3 regions of the Streptomyces sp. NPDC048442 genome follow, and region 3 is predicted to be linked to each of the others. Evidence: riboswitches for the same ligand, from Rfam matches in the RefSeq annotation. Region 3 holds a riboswitch; each other region holds the start of a gene.

The links. A riboswitch is a leader RNA that binds a small molecule or an ion and turns the genes downstream of it on or off. The one in region 3 is predicted to bind cyclic di-AMP.
Region 1: another riboswitch for cyclic di-AMP. It lies ahead of AB0D18_RS16655 (transglycosylase family protein); the one in region 3 lies ahead of AB0D18_RS25805 (peptidoglycan DD-metalloendopeptidase family protein).
Region 2: another riboswitch for cyclic di-AMP. It lies ahead of AB0D18_RS34935 (peptidoglycan DD-metalloendopeptidase family protein); the one in region 3 lies ahead of AB0D18_RS25805 (peptidoglycan DD-metalloendopeptidase family protein).

The regions. Positions count from the first base shown of each region.
Region 1 is NZ_JBEZKB010000009.1:182,750-188,884, reverse strand. It holds gene AB0D18_RS16675 (Ppx/GppA phosphatase family protein) at 287-1,210, opposite strand; gene AB0D18_RS16670 (DUF501 domain-containing protein) at 1,207-1,749, opposite strand; gene AB0D18_RS16665 (septum formation initiator family protein) at 1,794-2,279, opposite strand; gene eno (phosphopyruvate hydratase) at 2,393-3,679, opposite strand; gene AB0D18_RS16655 (transglycosylase family protein) at 4,046-4,741, opposite strand; cyclic di-AMP (ydaO/yuaA leader) riboswitch at 4,744-4,938, opposite strand; gene AB0D18_RS16650 (transglycosylase family protein) at 5,213-6,135, opposite strand, start outside.
Region 2 is NZ_JBEZKB010000033.1:54,243-60,377, reverse strand. It holds gene AB0D18_RS34950 (GNAT family N-acetyltransferase) at 1-1,535, opposite strand, end outside; gene AB0D18_RS34945 (HPr family phosphocarrier protein) at 1,754-2,035, shown strand; gene AB0D18_RS34940 (GntR family transcriptional regulator) at 2,210-2,869, opposite strand; gene AB0D18_RS34935 (peptidoglycan DD-metalloendopeptidase family protein) at 3,027-3,821, opposite strand; cyclic di-AMP (ydaO/yuaA leader) riboswitch at 3,835-4,003, opposite strand; gene AB0D18_RS34930 (pitrilysin family protein) at 4,319-5,686, opposite strand; gene AB0D18_RS34925 (pitrilysin family protein) at 5,734-6,135, opposite strand, start outside.
Region 3 is NZ_JBEZKB010000018.1:171,817-177,951, reverse strand. It holds gene AB0D18_RS25810 (aldo/keto reductase) at 1-824, opposite strand, end outside; gene AB0D18_RS25805 (peptidoglycan DD-metalloendopeptidase family protein) at 925-2,190, opposite strand; cyclic di-AMP (ydaO/yuaA leader) riboswitch at 2,277-2,410, opposite strand; gene AB0D18_RS25800 (PP2C family protein-serine/threonine phosphatase) at 2,750-4,099, opposite strand; tRNA gene AB0D18_RS25795 (tRNA-Met) at 4,203-4,276, opposite strand; gene AB0D18_RS25790 (NAD(P)H-binding protein) at 4,330-5,217, opposite strand; gene AB0D18_RS25785 (MarR family winged helix-turn-helix transcriptional regulator) at 5,328-5,888, shown strand; gene AB0D18_RS25780 (alpha/beta fold hydrolase) at 6,035-6,135, shown strand, end outside.

The DNA.
Region 1 (6,135 bases), on a different contig from region 3:
CCCTCTGCTACACTCCGCGGCCCACGTGACTCAGGTCATGCTGCGAGGAGGGAACCACCGGGCGTCGGGGGTCGTTGAAAACCCCCTCCCAACTGGCCTGATGGCCCCTCACGGGCACTGGACCACTTACGCGATTCATACATCCGAAACACGCCCGGAACCGTCCGTTATGCACGCACTCGAGGCCGCCGCGCCGTCCGATCGGCTCCTGGACGTAAAAAAGGGGCCCCACGGGCCCCTTTTCCTTGTGAAGAACTTCACGAAGTTCGTTCGACGCGCTCTCGCGTCAGGCTACGGACCACCCGATGCCGTCCAGAATGTCGTGTTCCGAGACCACGACCTCGGCGGCTCCGGCGCGCTCCATGAGGGCGAGCAGGATGAGCGATCCGGCGACGATGACGTCCACCCGGCCCGGGTGCATGGCGGGGATCGCCGCCTTCTCGTCGTGCGTGGCGCCGATCAGCATCCCGGTGATCTCGCGGACCTTGTCGTACGGGATCCGGGCGTGGTGGATCGCCGACGGGTCGTACTCGGGGAGTCTCAGCGCGATCGCCGCGACGGTGGTGACGGACCCGGCGAGGCCGACGAGGGTGCGGGGGGAGCCGTCGGCCAGTGGCACGGTCCGCGCGGCCAGGTCGAGGGCGGCCTCGATGTCCTCGCGGATCGCGGCGACCTGCTCGGGGGTGGCCGGACTGGCCGGCTGGTGCCGCTCGGTCAGCCGTACGCAGCCGATGTCGACGGAGCGGGCGGCGCCGACCGTGTCACGGCCGACGACGAGCTCCGTGGAGCCGCCGCCGATGTCGGCGACCAGATAGTCCCCGCCCAGGCCCGCCAGCTCCTTCGTGGCGCCCGTGAAGGAGAACTCGGCCTCCTGGTCGCCGGAGATCACCTCGGGCTCGACGCCCAGGATGTCCAGGACGCCGGAGACGAACTCGTCGCGGTTCTCGGCGTCCCGGGAGGCGGAGGTGGCCACGAAGCGGACCTTCTCCGCCCCGTGGGCCTTGATGATCTCCGCGTACTCGCGGCAGGCGGCGAAGGTGCGCTCCAGCGCCTCGGGGGCGAGACGGCCGGTGCGGTCCACGCCCTGGCCGAGCCGGACGATGGTCATCCGGCGGTCCAGGTCGACCAGCTCGCCCGTCGCAGGGTCCGCGTCGGCGACGAGCAGCCGGATGGAGTTCGTACCGCAGTCGATGGCGGCGACCCGGGTCACTTGGCGGCCTCCTCGGCCTGGTCCGTGCACGGGGTGACGCAGGGGCCCTTCGCCCACCACTCGGGCAGGAGCGCCAGCGCCTCGTCGCCGAAGGGGTTCACGCCGGGGCCCGCGACCAGCGAGTGGCCGACGAGGACGTGCAGGCACTTCACGCGGTCGGGCATCCCGCCGGCGCTGGGGAAGCCCACCAGCTCCTCGATCTCGTCGCGCCGCTTCAGGTAGTCCTCGTGCGCGGCCCGGTAGGTGTCCGCCAGCTCCTGGTCGGTGGACAGCCGCGCCTGCATCTCCTTCATCAGACCGGAGCCCTCCAGAGTGCCGATGGCGCCCGTGGCCCGCGGGCAGGTCATGTAGTAGAGCGTGGGAAACGGCGTGCCGTCGTCCAGCCGCGGGGCCGTCTCGACCACGTCGGGGTTGCCGCAGGGGCAGCGGTGCGCGATCGCGCGCAGCCCGCGCGGCGGGCGGCCGAGCTGGAGCTTGAACGCCTCGATGTCCCGGTCGGTGGGCTCGGTGCGCGGCGTGGTCGGGGGCGGGGTGTGCATGCGTGCCTTCTGTCGGTCTGTTTTGTCTCGTACGGAGAGTGGTTCTACGGTTCCTGGCGGTCGGCCTCGTCGACGCCGCCCCAGACGTTGGAGTACCAGGGCCGGTCGGCGGCCCCGCCCTCGCCCGGCCGCTCGGCGCCGCCGGACGCGTCCGGGTCGTACATGGTGAAGCCGGTCTCGCCCGGCTTCACGTAGTGCAGGTGCTCGCGGGAGAGCCGCACGATGTACGCGTCGTCCTGGAGCCGCGCCTTGGCGTCGCGGAGCTGCTCGACGCGGAGCGCCGCCTCGTTCCTGGCCTGCTCCTGGTCGGCGATCTCGGTGCGCTGCGAGAAGTAGCTCCGTATCGGATACGCGAGTGCCACCACCAGCGTGCAGACCACCAGGACCAGCAGCGCCGCCCGGCCCGTGAGCCGGGAGCGGCGGGCCTGGCGGCGGGTCTGGGAGCGGTAGACGCGGGCGGCGGTCTGCTCGCCGAGCAGCCGCAGCCTGGTCGTGGTGGAGAACCGGTCGCGGTTGCCCTTCGCGGCCATCCGTTGTCCCTCCCCGTTACGCGCCGACGTCCCCGCACACGGTACGCGACCGGGTACGGGGACGTACGGAGGCTTAGCCCCTCGGGAGGGTACGAGCGACCCTCAGGACGGGATCAGCCCTTGAAGCGGGGGAACGCCGAGCGGCCGGCGTACACCGCGGCGTCGTCGAGGATCTCCTCGATGCGCAGCAGCTGGTTGTACTTGGCGACGCGGTCCGAGCGGGCCGGGGCGCCGGTCTTGATCTGGCCGCAGTTCACCGCGACGGCGAGGTCGGCGATGGTGACGTCCTCGGTCTCGCCTGAGCGGTGGCTCATCATGCACTTGAAGCCGTTGCGCTGGGCCAGCTCGACGGCGTCCAGCGTCTCGGTGAGCGAGCCGATCTGGTTGACCTTGACGAGCAGGGCGTTCGCGGAGTTCTCCTCGATGCCGCGGGCCAGGCGCTCCGGGTTGGTGACGAAGAGGTCGTCGCCGACGATCTGGACCTTGGAGCCCAGCTTGCCGGTGAGGACCGCCCAGCCCGCCCAGTCGTCCTCGTACAGCGGGTCCTCGATGGAGACCATCGGGTACGCGGAGACGAGCTCCTCGTAGTACTCGGTCATCTCGGCGGCCGAGCGGGACTTGCCCTCGAACTCGTACTTGCCGTCCTTGTAGAACTCGGAGGCGGCGACGTCGAGTGCGAGCGCGATCTGCTCGCCGGGGATGTAACCGGCCTGCTTGATGGCCTCGACGATGAGGTCGAGCGCGGCGCGGTTGGACTCCAGGTTCGGGGCGAAGCCGCCCTCGTCGCCGAGGCCGGTGGACAGGCCCTTGGTCTTCAGCACCTTCTTGAGGGTGTGGTAGACCTCGGCGCCCCAGCGAAGGGCCTCGGAGAAGGACTCCGCGCCGATCGGGGCGATCATGAACTCCTGGATGTCGACGTTGGAGTCGGCGTGCGACCCACCGTTGAGGATGTTCATCATCGGGACGGGCAGCAGGTGCGCGTTCGGGCCACCGAGGTAGCGGAACAGCGGCAGGTCGCTCGCCTCGGAGGCCGCGTGGGCCACCGCGAGGGAGACGCCCAGGATGGCGTTGGCGCCGAGGGAGCCCTTGTTCTCGGTGGCGTCGAGGTCGAACATCGCCTGGTCGATCAGGCGCTGCTCGGTCGCGTCGTAGCCGACGAGCTCCGGGCCGATCTGCTCGATGACGGCGAGAACGGCCTTCTCGACACCCTTGCCCATGTAGCGGTTGGGGTCACCGTCACGAAGCTCGATGGCTTCGAAGGCACCGGTGGAGGCGCCGGACGGAACAGCAGCACGACCGGTGCTGCCGTCGTCGAGGCCGACCTCGACCTCGACCGTGGGATTGCCTCGGGAGTCCAGGATTTCCCGGGCTACGACGACGTCGATGGACGGCACGAGCATCTCCTTATGGGATGTGACGCTGAAGCAGAGTGCAGGGTCGCTTTCGGCCTTGCGACATGAGCCTAACCGGATCACGGGCATCAACCGGCCGTCGGACCGCCCGCTGGGACGAAAAGATGCCCGAATGCCTGTATTACAGGACGAAGGGCCCATGGATCGTCGCCGCGCGTTACGGACACGTTCACTCAGTGTGCGTACGGGCCCTGCACATATGAGGGGACGCGGACACAAAAGGGCCCCGGCCCGGCGCGTACAGGGGGAAGTCGCGCCCGGCCGGGGTCCAGGAGTGCGGAACGGACGGGGGTGGGCCGTCCGTTCCACGGGGCGGAGACCGGGCGGGGGTGGGCCGCCGGGGTCTCCGCGGGGTCAGCTCAGGTGGAGCTGCTGACCCGGGAAGATGAGGTCGGCGTCGGTGACGACTCCCTCATTCAGGTCGAGGATGTGCTGCCAGCCGCCCTTGACGTGCTTCGCCTCGGCGATCTTGCCGAGGGTGTCGCCGGCCTTCACCTTGTACTCGCCGTCACCCTTGCGGATCGGGGCGGAGGGCTTGGCGGCGGCCTTGGGGGCCTCGGACTTCGGGGCCTGACGGGCCTCGGAGCGGGAGGCGGGGGCCTCGGAGCGGCGCTCCTGCTTCGGGGCGGACTTCTGCGCGCCCGAGCCGGTGCTGACGCCCGGGTCGACACCGTCGTTGCTGAGGTTGCCGGCGCCCGCACAGGCCCAGGCACCCGGGCCCTGGATCTTGAGGAGCTGCTCGGCGGTGGCTATCTGCTGGCCCTTGGACGCCTGGTCGGCGCGCGGCGCGTACTTGGTGCCGCCGGCGGCCGCCCACGAGGAGTTCGTGAACTGCAGGCCGCCGTAGTAGCCGTTGCCCGTGTTGATGGACCAGTTGCCGCCGGACTCGCACTGGGCGACGGCGTCCCAGGTGTCCACGGAGGCGGCGGAGGCCGAGGAGGCCCCCATCAGCGGAGCGGCGACCGCGACACCGGTGACGCCCGCGAGGGTGGCGACACGGGTGGCCTTGGACGGACGGCGGTGCTTGCCCTTGCCAATGAAAAGCGACATGGATATCCCCTCACCGACGCCTTCGAGGTGAGCTGTCGGGTTCGGGCTGTGAGTTCGCCCGGCCTCCGGTCGGGGCCGCCCAGTTGCTGCGGTCCTTCTCGAAGGCTTCACCCCAAGCCGTTCCTCGTACGTCTCTCAACGTCCGGGCCCGGCACTTACCTTGGGTCCCCCGCTCCTGCCTACGGCGCTTTCGCGACGACTGCTTCCGAGGCCCACCGGCAGGATTCGGCGTGCGGGCTCCGGTGCTCACCGGTGGCGAGCGAGGACGACCGAATCACAGGAGCCCCCGATGTTCAAAGAGGCACATCGGGGACATTCAGCCCCTACTTGCCCTCTCCGCGCAGTCGTTTACGCAGGTCAGAGGGGGCACAGCGGGAGCTTCCGGCAGGGACACGCCAGTTGGGGCAGAGAGACTCATGTCTCACTTGCGCAGAACCGGACATAAAGCCCCGAACTACCCGTGTTTCGCGCCTACTTTTCACTCAGGTCGAGGCTCTGGCCAGGCTTGATGAGGTCCGGATCGTCGCCCACGGCGTTGCGGTTCGCCTCGTAGAGCGCGGGCCAGCCGCCGGGCACGTGCGCCTCGTCGGCGATGTGCCAGAGGTTGTCACCGGGGCGCACGGTGTAGTTGCCGCGCTCGGGCGCGGAGCCGTCCGCACCCTTGTCGCCGCCGCGGGAGGCGTGGCGACCCGCGTCGCGCCCGTCGGTCTCGTCCGGAGTAGCCGAATTGTCCGGTACGGGAAGGGAGTTCTCAGGAGCGGGCTCACCACGGTGCTTGCCCGGGTTGGCGGGCGTGGCCGGTGTGGCGGGCGTGACGGGCGTCGTGGGCCCGGCCGACGCGTCCGGGGACTCGGGCGTACCGGGAGTCTGCGCACCAGGCGTGATGGCGCCGCGGGACGGCAGTTCGGCGCCCGGGGTGGTCGGGCCGGTGCTGGGCTCGATGCTGGAGCCCGGGGCCGGCTCGACGGGCAGCTCGCTGCCCGGGGAGGCGGGGGTGGCCGGAGTGGCGGGGGTGGTGGGCGCGCCGGGGGTCGTCGGCTTCCCCGTCTCCGCACCCGCATGCGTACCCGTACCCGCTTCCGGGGTGTCCCGGTGTGCGTCCGTGCCGGGAGTGTCCGGCTTCGCGGAGCCTGCCGGGGGCTTGGGCGGTGCGCTGGTGTCCGTACCGGGGTCGGCCGCGTCGACGCCGCCGGAAGCGGAACCGGAATCGGAGCCGCCGCCCGGGGCGAGCCCGGAGACGCCGGCGCAGCTCGGCCAGCCCTGCGGACCCTCGGCGGTGAACACCTTCTCGGCGACCTTGATCTGCTGGGCGCGGCTGGCGAGGTCGGGGCGCTGGGCGTACGCACCGCCGCCGTACTGGTCCCACTTCTCCTGCGAGAACTGGAGCCCGCCGT
Region 2 (6,135 bases), on a different contig from region 3:
GTGACGGTGTCCACCCGGATGACGCCCGCCTGCCGGAACAGCGCCGAGACCGTGGCATCCGGAATCCGTACCACCGGCACCGCGTGCCCCGGCGGCGTACTCCCGCTGTGCCGGGCGCCCTTGACCACCACGACCGGCTTCGCGACAGCCGTACGCCGGGCCAGCCGCGTGAACTTCCGCGGATTGCCGATGGATTCGAGGTACAGGAGGACGACGTCGGTGTCCGGGTCCTCGTAGCAGTACTGGAGGAAGTCGTTCCCCGAGACGTCGGCGCGGTTCCCGGCGGAGATGAAGGAGGAGACGCCCGCGCCCCGCCGGTGCAGCCCGGAGAGGAGCGCGATGCCGATGGCGCCGGACTGGGCGAACAGACCGATCCGGCCGCGCGCCGGGCGCTGGGGCGCGAGAGACGCGTTGAGGCGTACGAGGTCGGAGGTGTTGATGATGCCGAAGGCGTTGGGGCCGATGATCCGCATCCCGTACGAACGGGCCTGCCGGACCAACTCCCGCTGCCGCTCCCGCCCTTCGGCCCCGCTCTCCGCGTACCCGGCGGCCAGCACCACGAGCCCCTGGACACCGCTCTCGCCACAGTCGGCGACGACTTCCGGAACCTTCTCCGCCGGTACGACGACGACCGCGAGGTCGACGCTCGCACCGATCTCGGCGACGGAGCGGTGCGCGGGGACGCCGTCCAGCTCGGTGACGTCAGAGGGGAGGGCCGCGTTCACCGCGTACGTACGACCGGTGTAACCGGCAGCGAGCAGGTTGCGCAGGACGGTGCGGCCCACGGACTGCGCGGAGCGCCCCGCGCCGACGACCACGACGGAGCCGGGCGCCAGCAGCCGCTGTACGGAGCGGGCCTCGGCGCGGTGCTCACGGGCGCGCTGCACGGCGAGGGAGCGGTCGGTGGGCTCCAGGTCGAACTCCAGGTGGACGACGCCGTCCTCGAAGGAGCGCTTCTGCTGGTAGCCCGCATCCGTGAAGACCTTGATCATCTTGGAGTTGGCCGGCAGCACCTCGGCGACGAAGCGCCGGATGCCGCGTTCGCGGGCGACGGCTCCGATGTGTTCGAGGAGGGCGGAGGCGACGCCGCGCCCCTGGTGGGCGTCCTGGACGAGGAAGGCGACCTCGGCCTGGTCGGCGTCGGGGCCCGAGGCGGGCAGTCCGTCGGCGTTGATCCGGTCGTAGCGGACGGTGGCGATGAACTCGCCGCCGACGGTGACCGCGAGACCGACCCGGTCGACGTAGTCGTGGTGGGTGAAACGGTGCACGTCCTTGGCCGACAGCCGGGGATAGGGAGCGAAGAAGCGGTAGTACTTCGACTCGTCCGAGACCTGCTCGTAGAAGCTGACGAGACGGCTGGCGTCCTCGGTGGTGATGGGCCGGATGCGTGCGGTGCCACCGTCGCGGAGCACGACGTCGGCCTCCCAGTGACCGGGGTACTCGTGGTCCGGATCCGCCTTCGTCCCGTCCTGGTCCGTCTTCGTCCGGTCCTGGTCCCGCTTCACCTGATCCGCATCGTCCGCAGCCATGGCCATGGGTGCAGCCTACGACTCGCGGGCACTGAGCGAGCGGGGCAGTCTGGTCCTGTTCATGGACTTCCGGCAGACTCCCGGCGGGACGTCCGGCAGGATCCGGCAGGGCATCCCTGCGGGGCTTTTGCCGGGACTTCCGCCGGGCCTTCCGTCGGGCAGAGCAGCCTGCACCACGTGAGAGACTGGTCTAGACAACCAATAGGCACATGAAGGGCAACACCATGGTTGAGCGCCGCGTCACCGTCGGCTGGGCCGAGGGCCTGCACGCCCGCCCCGCCTCCATCTTCGTCCGCGCCGTCACGGCCACCGGCGTCCCCGTCACCATCGCCAAGGCGGGCGGCAACCCGGTCAACGCCGCGTCGATGCTGGCACTGCTGGGCCTGGGTGCGCAGGGCGGCGAGGAGATCGTGCTCGCGTCCGAGTCCGAGAGCGCGGACACGGCCCTGGACCGTCTCGCGAAGCTGGTCGCCGAGGGCCTGGACGAGCTTCCCGAGACCGTCTGACCTTCCGGCCCGGCGGCCTTCTGAGGCCCCATAAGGTCGCGCCCGTACGGGCGAATTCTCACGCGGAAGCCGTGGCATCCCGAATTCGGGGGCCGCGGCTTCTGTCGTTTCTTGTGAATTTTCCTGTGAATTCAGGAATCCCTTTTTGCCTACGACTTGTATACGGCGCCCGTGTTAATTCCGGCCGCCCGCCACGTTGACGGCTTGTTGCGGAATCCTCATGCGGTGCGCGGCCACCGCCCGCTCCGCGTGCCGCGCGGTCAGCGTCCTGGCCCGGTCCGCGTCGCGCCTGGTCACCGCGTCGACGATCGCGCCGTGCTCGGCCCACGCCTCGGCGGGCCCGGCCGACCGCTCCACCACGTACATCCAGGCGATCTTGTGCTTGAGCTGGGTCAGCAGGGTGATGAGGCCGGGGCTGCCGGACGCCTGGGCTAGGGTCTCGTGGAACCAGCCGGTGAGGGCGCTCAGATCCTCGCCCTCCGCCCGCCCCGCCCGCTCCTGACCCAGCCTGACCAGCCCGCGGAGCACCTTGAGGTGCGCCTCCGTCCGCCGGACGGCCGCACGCGCCGCACCGAGCGGCTCCAGGAGCGTACGCATCTCCAGGAGGTCGGCGGCCTCCTGCGCGGTCGGCTCGGCGACGCAGGCGCCCGCGTGCCTGCGGGTAGTGACGAAGCCCTCGGCCTGCAGGGTGCGCAGCGCCTCGCGGACCGGGACGCGCGAGACGCCGTACCTGCGGGCCAGTGCCTCTTCCGTGAGCCGACTGCCGCGCGGAAGAACTCCGGACACGATGTCGTCGCGGATCGCCGTACACACCGAATGCGCGGGAATGCGCATGCCCGGACCTCCGTCTTCCCGCCGAAGCCTTCTCTCAACTCTATTGCAACGCGGGGGAATTGCCGAAGGAAATCCGGGTTCTCGACGGAAAACGAACGCAGAAATGCCCCGGCTCGTGGAGAGCCGGGGCATTTCCGGAACAGCAGGTGCGGTGCGGTCAGACGCTGACGCCGTGGCCGCGCAGATACGCGACCGGGTCGATGTCCGAGCCGTACTCGGGGGAGGTGCGGGCCTCGAAGTGCAGGTGCGGGCCGGTGGAGTTGCCCGTGGAGCCGGAGAGGGCTATCTGCTCGCCGGCCGCGACGGACTGGCCGACGGAGACACCGATCGAGGAGAGGTGGCCGTACTGCGTGTACGAGCCGTCGTTCATCCTGATCACGATGTTGTTGCCGTACGCCCCGCCCCAGCCGGCCTCGACGACCGTGCCGGCGCCGACTGCGACGACGGAGCTGCCGGACGAGGCGTGGAAGTCGACACCGGAGTGGCTGCCGGAGGACCACATCGCGCCGCCGGACTGGTAGCCGGTGGAGACGTACGAGCCGGCGACGGGCAGCCGGAAGGCGTTGAGGCGCTTGCGCTCGGCCTCGCGGGCGGCGCGCTCGCGCTCCTCGCGCTCCTTCTTGGCCTTGGCCTCCGCCTTGCGCTTGACCTCGGCCTTGCGGGCCTCTTCGGCCTTCCGCACGGCCTCGGCCTTGTCGTACGCCTTCTTCTGGGCGGTGGCCTGGGCCTCGACCTGCGCGGTGAGGGTCTCCGTCACGGTGTTCTCCATGACGACGGCGCGGATGGTGCCGGTGTCCTCGGCGGCCAGGTCGTGCTCGGCGGCGATGGCCTGCGGGGCCAGCGTTCCGATGACACCGGTCGTGGTGAGGGCGGCGACTCCGGCGATGTTGGCGCTCTTGCGCGACAGCACGGAGGGACGCCGGTGCTTCCCGGCGGCACGGGTGAACGCCATGAAGTGGCTGTTTCCTTTCCTTCCTTCTCGCCTACCGGGTTAGCTGACGGGTTCGGAGCAGGAAGGTCTCCTACGGGCCCCACCGGCCCGTGAAGGGCGATGGCGTCCGATTCACCCCAGGGACTGATTGGGTCCCCGGCTCCCCAGGCTCGCGCCTGACGGGGACTCGGCGATGACTGCCCGGTGCCGCGGTTGCGGCGCACTCTGACGGACAGCCGGACCGACGCTAAGCGGCACGTCTTTCAATCGCCAAACAGACAGCCGCTTTTGTAACGGAGCCCACACGGCAGACAGGCAACCTCTCCAATAAATCGGACATACGGAAGGACCCCGACAACTCGGGAGTTGTCGGGGTCCTTCTTGTCACGCTTTGTCCCGGTCGTGCGGGTGACCTTTGATCGGTCAGCCGGTGCCGAAACGGCCCGCCGACCCGCCGGCCCGCCGGCCCGCCGGCCGGTCAGGCGGTCAGCCGGTGAGCCGGTCAGCCGGTCAGCCGGTCAGCCGGTGACGACCGTGACCTCACCGATGTTCAGCGCCCGTACCGGCTCCGCGATCTGGGAGGCGTCGCCGACCAGGACGGTGACCAGCTTGTCCACCGGGAACGCGTTCACCACGGCCGCGGTGGCCTCCACGGTGCCGGTCGCGGCGAGCCTGGCGTACATCTGGGCCTGGAAGTCGTCGGGCAGGTGCTGCTCGACCTGGTCGGCCAGCGTGCCCGCCACGGCGGACGCCGTCTCGTACTTGAGCGGGGCGACCCCGACCAGGTTCTGCACGGCGACGTCGCGTTCGGCGTCGGTGAGGCCCTCGGCCGCGAGCGTCCGCAGGACCTTCCAGAGGTCGTCCAGGGCGGGCCCGGTCGACTCGGTGTCCACGGAGCCGCTGATGGCCAGCATGGAGGCGCCACTGCCGTCGGCGGAGGAGCGCATCACCTGGCCGAAGGCGCGTACGCCGTAGGTGTATCCCTTCTCCTCGCGCAGGACACGGTCCAGGCGCGAGGTGAGGGTGCCACCGAGGCAGTACGTGCCGAGGACCTGGGCGGGCCAGACGCGGTCGTGCCGGTCCGGGCCGATGCGGCCGATCAGCAGCTGGGTCTGGACGGCACCCGGGCGGTCGACGATGACCACACGGCCGGTGTCGTCGGCGGTGATCGGCGGGACCGGGCGCGGCGCGGCGGTGTTTCCCGTCCACTCCCCCAGGGTGTCGGCCAGGACGGCGTCCAGGTCGATGTCCGTCAGATCGCCGACGACTACGGCGGTGGCGGTGGCCGGACGGACGTGCGCCTCGTAGAAGGCACGCACGGCCGAGGAGTCGATGGCCTTGACCGTCTCCTCGGTGCCCTGGCGGGGGCGCGACATGCGCTGGTCCGCCGGGAACAGCTCCGCGGAGAGCTGCTTGGCGGCCCGCCGGGACGGGTTGGCCGACTCGTGCGGGATCTCGTCGAGCCGGTTGCGCACGAGACGCTCGATCTCGCCGTCCGCGAACGCGGGCGCGCGCAGGGCGTCGGCGAGCAGACCGAGCGCCTTCGGCAGCCGGGAGACCGGCACTTCGAGGGAGACCCGGATGCCGGGGTGGTCGGCGTACGCGTCGAGGGTGGCGCCGCAGCGCTCCAGCTCGGCCGCGAACTCCTCGGCGGAGTGCTTGTCGGTGCCCTCGGTGAAGGCGCGCGACATGATCGTGGCAACGCCGTCCAGGCCCCTGGGCTCGGCCTCAAGAGGTGCCGCGAGGTTGATCTCGACGGCCACCAGCTTCTGGCCGGGGCGGTCGCAGCGCAGCACGGTCAGCCCGTTGGGCAGGGCGCCGCGCCCGGGGGCCGGAAAGGCCCACGGGGTGGCGGGGCCCGCCTGCGGCTGCGGGTGGAACTGCATCTGGCTCGTCACGGCTGCGGCCTTGCCGGTGGTGGCTGCGGTCTCCGTCACTGGTCCGCCCCTTCCTGCTGGTCCTGCTGGACTTCCTCGACGACATCGGCGTACGCGGCGTCGACGGGCTCGACGTCCTCGGACTCGGCGGCGGCTGCGAGCGGTTCGTACACCAGGACCGCGCGGTTGTCCGGGCGCAGGCGCTCCTTGGCGACGGCCTGGACCTCTTCGGCCGTCACGTCCAGCACGCGCTGCACGGCGGTCAGGGCGAGCTGCGGGTCGCCGAACAGCACGGCGTACCTGCAGAGTTCGTCGGCGCGGCCGGAGACGGTGCCGAGCCGGTCGAGCCACTCGCGCTCCAGCTGAGCCTGGGCGCGCTCCATCTCCTCGGCGGTCGGGCCCTCGGCGGCGAGCCGCGCGAGCTCCTCGTCGACGGCCGCCTCGATCTGCGGGACCTC
Region 3 (6,135 bases):
GCGGCCAGCCAGGCCAGGGCCACGGTCGCGATCTCGGCGCTGTGCGCCCCGGCCACCTCGTCGAGTACGGCGAGGACCTTGCGTCCCCGCTCGGTCTGCAGGTGCTTGGCCGCGCCCTCGGCGCGTGCGCTCTGCACCGCGTCGCCGCCGACCCGGTACTTGCCGGTCAGGAAGCCGGACGCGAGCGCGTAGTACGGCACGGCCGAGAGACCGGCCTGCGACGCGACCTCCTGGAGCTCGCCCTCGTAGGTGTCGCGGGAGACGAGGTTGTAGTGCGGCTGGAGCGCGGTGTACTTCGTGAGGCCCTCGCGCTCGGCGAAGTCCAGCGACTCCCGCAGCCGGTCGGCGGAGATGTTGGAGGCCGCCACGGCCCGCACCTTGCCGTCCCGTACCAGCTGGTCGAGCGCGACGGTGAACTCCTCGACGGGCACGGACGGGTCGTCGTAGTGCGTGTAGTAGAGGTCGATGTAATCGGTGCCCAGCCGGCGCAGGGACTCCTCGGCGGCGGCCTTGATGGTGGTGGCGGAGAGCCCCTTGTACGAGGGGTGGGCGCCGACCTTGGTGGCGATGACCACCTCGTCCCGGTTGCCGCGGGCGGCCAGCCATTCGCCGAGGACGCGCTCGGACTCGCCGCCCTCGTTGCCCGGGACCCAGGCGGAGTAGACATCGGCGGTGTCGATGAAGTTGCCGCCGCCTGCGGTGTACGCGTCGAGGACGGCGAAGGACTGGTCACGGTCGGCGGTCCAGCCGAAGACGTTGCCGCCGAGGGCGAGCGGGAAGACATCGAGGCCGGAGGAGCCCAGCGGGCGCAGGTGGGAAGTCATGAGGACGTCAACCATCCGGCCCGCCGGACCTATTCCATGCACTGACCAACGAATCCTTCCGAACCCGTCCAAATCAACCGGATCACACCGGTCAGACCGGTCAGACCGTCAGTCCCTTGTCCCGCAGCCAGGCCGCCGGGTCGAGGCCGTCGCCGCCCGGGGTGTGCACTTCGAGGTGCAGGTGCGCGCCGCTCACATTGCCGGTGGCGCCCACGTTGCCGATGACCTGCCCGGTCGACACGTCGCCGCCGACCTGCACGCTCATCTGGGAGAGGTGGCAGTACCAGACCTCGGTGCCGTCGTTCAGCTCCAGCACGATCCGGTAGCCGTACGACCCGGACCAGCCCGCGGACTTTATGGTCCCGCCGTGCACGGCCTTGACCGGCGTGCCCGCCTGGGCGGCGAAGTCGAGACCGGTGTGGTGCCCGGAGGACCACATCGAACCGGACTGCCCGTAGGTCGCGGTGAGGGTGTACGAGGAGGTGGGCAGCGAGTAGCCGGCGGCCAGCTTGGCGAGCCGTTCGGCCTCCGCCTTCGCCTCGGCCTCCGCTTTGGCCTCCGCCTTGGCCTTGGCCTCCGCCTCGCGCTTCGCCTGCTCGGCCTTCTCCGCCTTGGCGTCGGCCTCGTCGCGCTGCTTCTTCGCCTCGGCGGCGGCGTCCTTGACGGCCTGCTCGCGCGCGGCCTCCTGGACGGCCTCGTCGGCGACGGAGCGCTGCTGCTCGGCCTGGTGGAGGATCCGCGCCCGCAGGCTCTCGCCCGCACCGATCTGCTGCTGCCCGGCTGAAGCGGTGGAGGCAGCGGCCGGAACGGCGGCGACCACCACGCCCGTACCGGCGTCGGAGCCCGAATCGGAGCCGGAGCCGGACACCAATGCCCCCACACCCGGCAGCGACTCGGCGTCCGGCAGCGATTCCGTGAGCGAGGCGAGGGAGTCGGAGAGCTGGTCGGGCAGCGATATCGAGACGGCCGGCTTCTCCTGGGCGGTGGCGATCCCACCGGCGCCGACGGCGGCGATGACGCCGACTCCCAGCACCGTGGAGCTACGGGCCAGGGAGCCGCGCTGCTTGGCCACGCGGTGCTTGCCGCGCACCGGAACGAGGGAATCCTCGGTGGGGTTCCACTCCTCGGCCGACGCGGCGGGACCACCGAAGGGGCTGTCCGGGAAGGAGTTGACGGAGGGGCTGTCCGCGAGGGAGCTGTCCGCGAAGGCGTTGGCGGAGGGTCTGTCCGCGAAGGGGTTGGCGGAGGGAACGTCGAACTCCGCGAATCCCTCGAAGCCGCCCTGACGCTGCTGCGGAATCTCGGGCGCGAGGCCGACGAGTGTGTCGCCCTGGCCGTCCGCCCGTCCGCCGGTCGGGCCCTCCATGTCGTTCGGGACTCCGTAAGCCACGTATGAGAAAGCGGGGGCCGATGTTTCGGGGGCAGGCCTGTTGGACGCCACGGGGGCGCGCTCCTTTCCTTCCTTCTCGCCTACCGGGTTAGCTGACGGGTTCGGAGCAGGAAGGTCTCCTACGGGCCAGGTTCGGCCCGATTCACCCCAATTGGTGGTTCCCCGGTTTCCTCACGGAATTCGGCGCACGCGCACGGCGCCGTCTCTGACGACGACTGGGACGACCGCACTGCGTTATCGAACGTTAATAGACACACAAGTGGAATTCCAAGCTGTTCCAGGTGATCGTTAACGCTGTGCGGGGTGCCATGGCCAAGGCATACAGGCGCATATGACCGCGAATCAGGACGACGCAGCGGCCCCCGGCCGCACATGCGTCCCACCCCCGCAAACCCTCCACAACTGATAGATCGTCAATTGTTATGCGGAGGGCTCCCCTGCGAGCACACCCCGTGACCACCCGGCCGCACACTCACCCGCGCCGGCCCCGCACCCGGCGCACACCGGCCCCGCACCCGCCCCACACCCGCCCCGCTCACGCCCGTTTCACGATCTCCACGGTCAGCCGCCGCTCCGGCTGGCCCACCCCCGGCCGCCCCACCGCGAGCAGCGCCATGTCGTCGGTCTGCTTCCCGCCCGTATGCACCCGTACGTCGCTGGTCAGCGCCTCCAGCAGGGCATCGGGCCCGGGATAGAGCGAGTGCCGCAGCCGCACCGCCGGGTCGTAGAAGACACCGGCCGCGTCCCGTGCCTCGGAGAGACCGTCCGTGTAGAACACCAGCGTCGAGCCCGCGGGGTACGCGAACTCCCGCGCCCGGTCCGGCCAGTCCCCCAGTTCACCCATGCCCAGCGGCAACGCGAACTCCTCCGGCGCCAGCACGTCCAACTCGCCGTCCGCGTACAGCAGCAGCGGCTCGGGGTGCCCCCGGTTCACCAGTCGTACGATGCCCTCGCCGCGCGGGATCTCGGCGAGCACCGCCGTCGTGAAGCCCTCCAGCGCGTCCAGCCCGTCCCGCCGCCGGCCCTCGCGCGCCAGCGCCCGCTCCAGCCGCTGTGCGACGCCCTCCAGACAGCTCTCCGTCTCGGCCGCCTCCCGGAACGCACCCACCACCACCGCGACCGCCTCCACGGCCTCAAGTCCCTTGCCCCGTACGTCCCCCACGACGAGCCGCACCCCGTGCGGAGTGTCCTGCACGGCGAAGAGATCGCCCCCGATGAAGGCGTCCGCCTCCGCCGCCTCGTACCGCGCGGCGATCTCAAGACCGCCGATCCGGTCGGGCGGGATCGGCACGACCGCCCGCTGCGCCGCCTCGGCGATGACCCGTACCGACGCGAGCTGTCTGCCGCTCCTGCGTACGACCCGGTTGATCAGGATCGCGAGCACGCCCACCGTCAGCACGGTCACCAGCTCGGTCACGCCCACCACGGACGTCAGGACGTCGCCGGCGGTCCGCAGGCCCACCACGGCCAGCACGGCGGCGCACGCGGTCAGCGCGGTGTTGGCCAGCGAGAAGAACGGTGCGGCGACCAGCGGTGCGGCCGCGAACAGCGGCGAGGCGGTGAAGGCGTCCGGCGTCAGCGCGTCGAAGAAGAGCCCGCCGACGATCATCAGCGCGGGCAGCGCCCGCACGAACCGCCGCGCCTTCTTCCCGCCGCCGTCCCCGTTCCCGGCCCCTGCCCCGTTCCCGGGTCCCGTCCCGGCCCGGGTCGCCGTACCGGCCCGGCTCCCTGTACCCGTCCCTGTGCCTGTTCCGGCCCCGTCGCTTCCGCGTCCGTACCCCGCCACCGTCAGTTCTCCTGCCCAGGTCCGCACCGGGTGCGGACGGTACCGCTCCCCACCCAGGCTGGCCGGAGCCGCGCCGTACGGCGAATCGGCATCCGCCATGTGGGGGACGGGCCGGGGCACCGTTTCCGTACATACGCGGACAAACGCCTGAGGCCCGGAACTCTTTCGAGTTCCGGGCCTCAGGACTTCACTACTTCTTCAGTAGCGGGGACAGGATTTGAACCTGCGACCTCTGGGTTATGAGCCCAGCGAGCTACCGAGCTGCTCCACCCCGCGTCGGTAAACCCAACTCTACGCCATCCGGGCAGACGCTCTGACCACTCGCGCCGCTACCCCCGGAACTCCCCCGCGTTCTCCCGTACCCACTGGCGGTACGTCCGGGCCGGCCGGCCGAGCAGGGACGCCGTGGTGTCGTGAATCTCGGCACGGCCGTGCGCTTCGGCCGCCGCCCAGAGATCGAGCAGCGCACCGACCAGTCGCGCGGGCATGAACCGGCCCATCTGCGCCTCGGCCTCGGCCCGGGTGACGCGGTCGATCGTGATCTCCCGGCCGGTCTCCTCGGCGACGGTCGCGTACTGCTCGCGGAAGGAGAGCGACTCGGGGCCGGTGAGGACGACGGCGCGACCGGTGAGGGAGTCGCCGGTCAGAGAGCCGCCGGTGAGGGAGCCGCCGGTCAGGGCATCGCCGGTCAGGGCATCGACTGCGAGGTCCGCAATGTCCTCGGGGTGGATGGGCGCGAGGTGCGCGTCCGGGTGGGCCAGCGCGATCGGGTGCCCGTTCCTGATGGCGTCCGCCATGCCGAGGGTGTTGCTGGCGAAGGCGTCCGGGCGCAGGAAGGTGGCGGCGAGCCGGGAGTCGGTGAGTGCGGCCTCGACCAGGAAGCTGTGGCTCGCGATCGGGTGGGTCGCGGCGTCGGGGGCGAGAACCGCGGAGGTCGAGAGCAGCACGACGTGCTCCACACCGGCGGCCTCGGCGGCCTTGACCAGGGCGTCGATGCCTGCCGGGTTCGGATACAGGAACACCTGCCGGACGCCGTCGAGCGCGGCGGCGAAGGTGTCGGGCCGGTCGAGGACCAGCTCGACGGCCTCGACGCCGTCCGGGACGGTCAGCTCGGCGGGCCCGGCGCTGGCGGCGCGGACGGTGTGCCCGGCGGCGTGCAGCTGCCGGACGACCGACCGGCCGACCTTGCCGCGGGCGCCGGTGACGAGAAAGCTCATGGAGACTCCATTCATACATGCATCGATTGACTATCAGCACATGCATGCTGACACGCACGCAATTTCACGTCAACACATATATGTGAACGGTCAGCCAGTACGATGCGGGCATGACGAAGCACGACCCGGAGGCCGGGCAGCCGAGAACGGCGGACGAACTGCTGGACGCCGCGGGCCCGGCACTCGGAAAGCTCCGGCGCTCCTCGCTCCTGGAGGTCGAGGAGCCGTTCTCCAGGAAGGAACTGGGCCGGACCCTGGTGCTCAACGTCCTGCTGGAGGCGGAGCAGAAGACAGCCGGGCAGAAGGCAGCCGGGCAGGAGGCGGCGGAGGACGGGGACGCCGGGCCCTTCGAGGTCACCGTCGGCGCCATCGGCGAGTTCCTGAGCGTGGACCCGTCCGTGGCCAGCCGCATGGTGTCCGACTGCATCTCGGCCGGCTACGTGGTCCGCGCGGCCTCCCAGCAGGACGGCCGCCGCACGGTCCTGCACCTGAGCGACGAGGGCCGCGCCATGATGGCCCGCTTCCGCCGCCACCAGCGCCAGGCCTTCGAGTACGTCACCGCGGACTGGGCCGAATCCGACCGCCTGCAGTTCGCCCGCCTCGTACTCCGGTACGTCGAGGCCCAGGACTCCCTGCGCCACCGCGACCCGGTGCGGGGCACTCAGCGCTGAGTGCCCAACTCGCGGCGTCCGTAAGCGTGGTGCTCTTCAGTACGATCTTCTTCACTCAGCCGTCCGGACCCGGTGGCGGGCAGGGAGCCGACGCACCCGCGGACCTTACGGGCGGAAGCCGAACTCCCAAGAATGTGAGTCGCCACATGCAGCAGCCCACCTTCGTACTGCTCCACGGAGCATTCGCGAACTCCTTCTCCTTCGCGCCGCTCCAGGCCGAACTCGGCCTCCTCGGCCACCGTTCGGT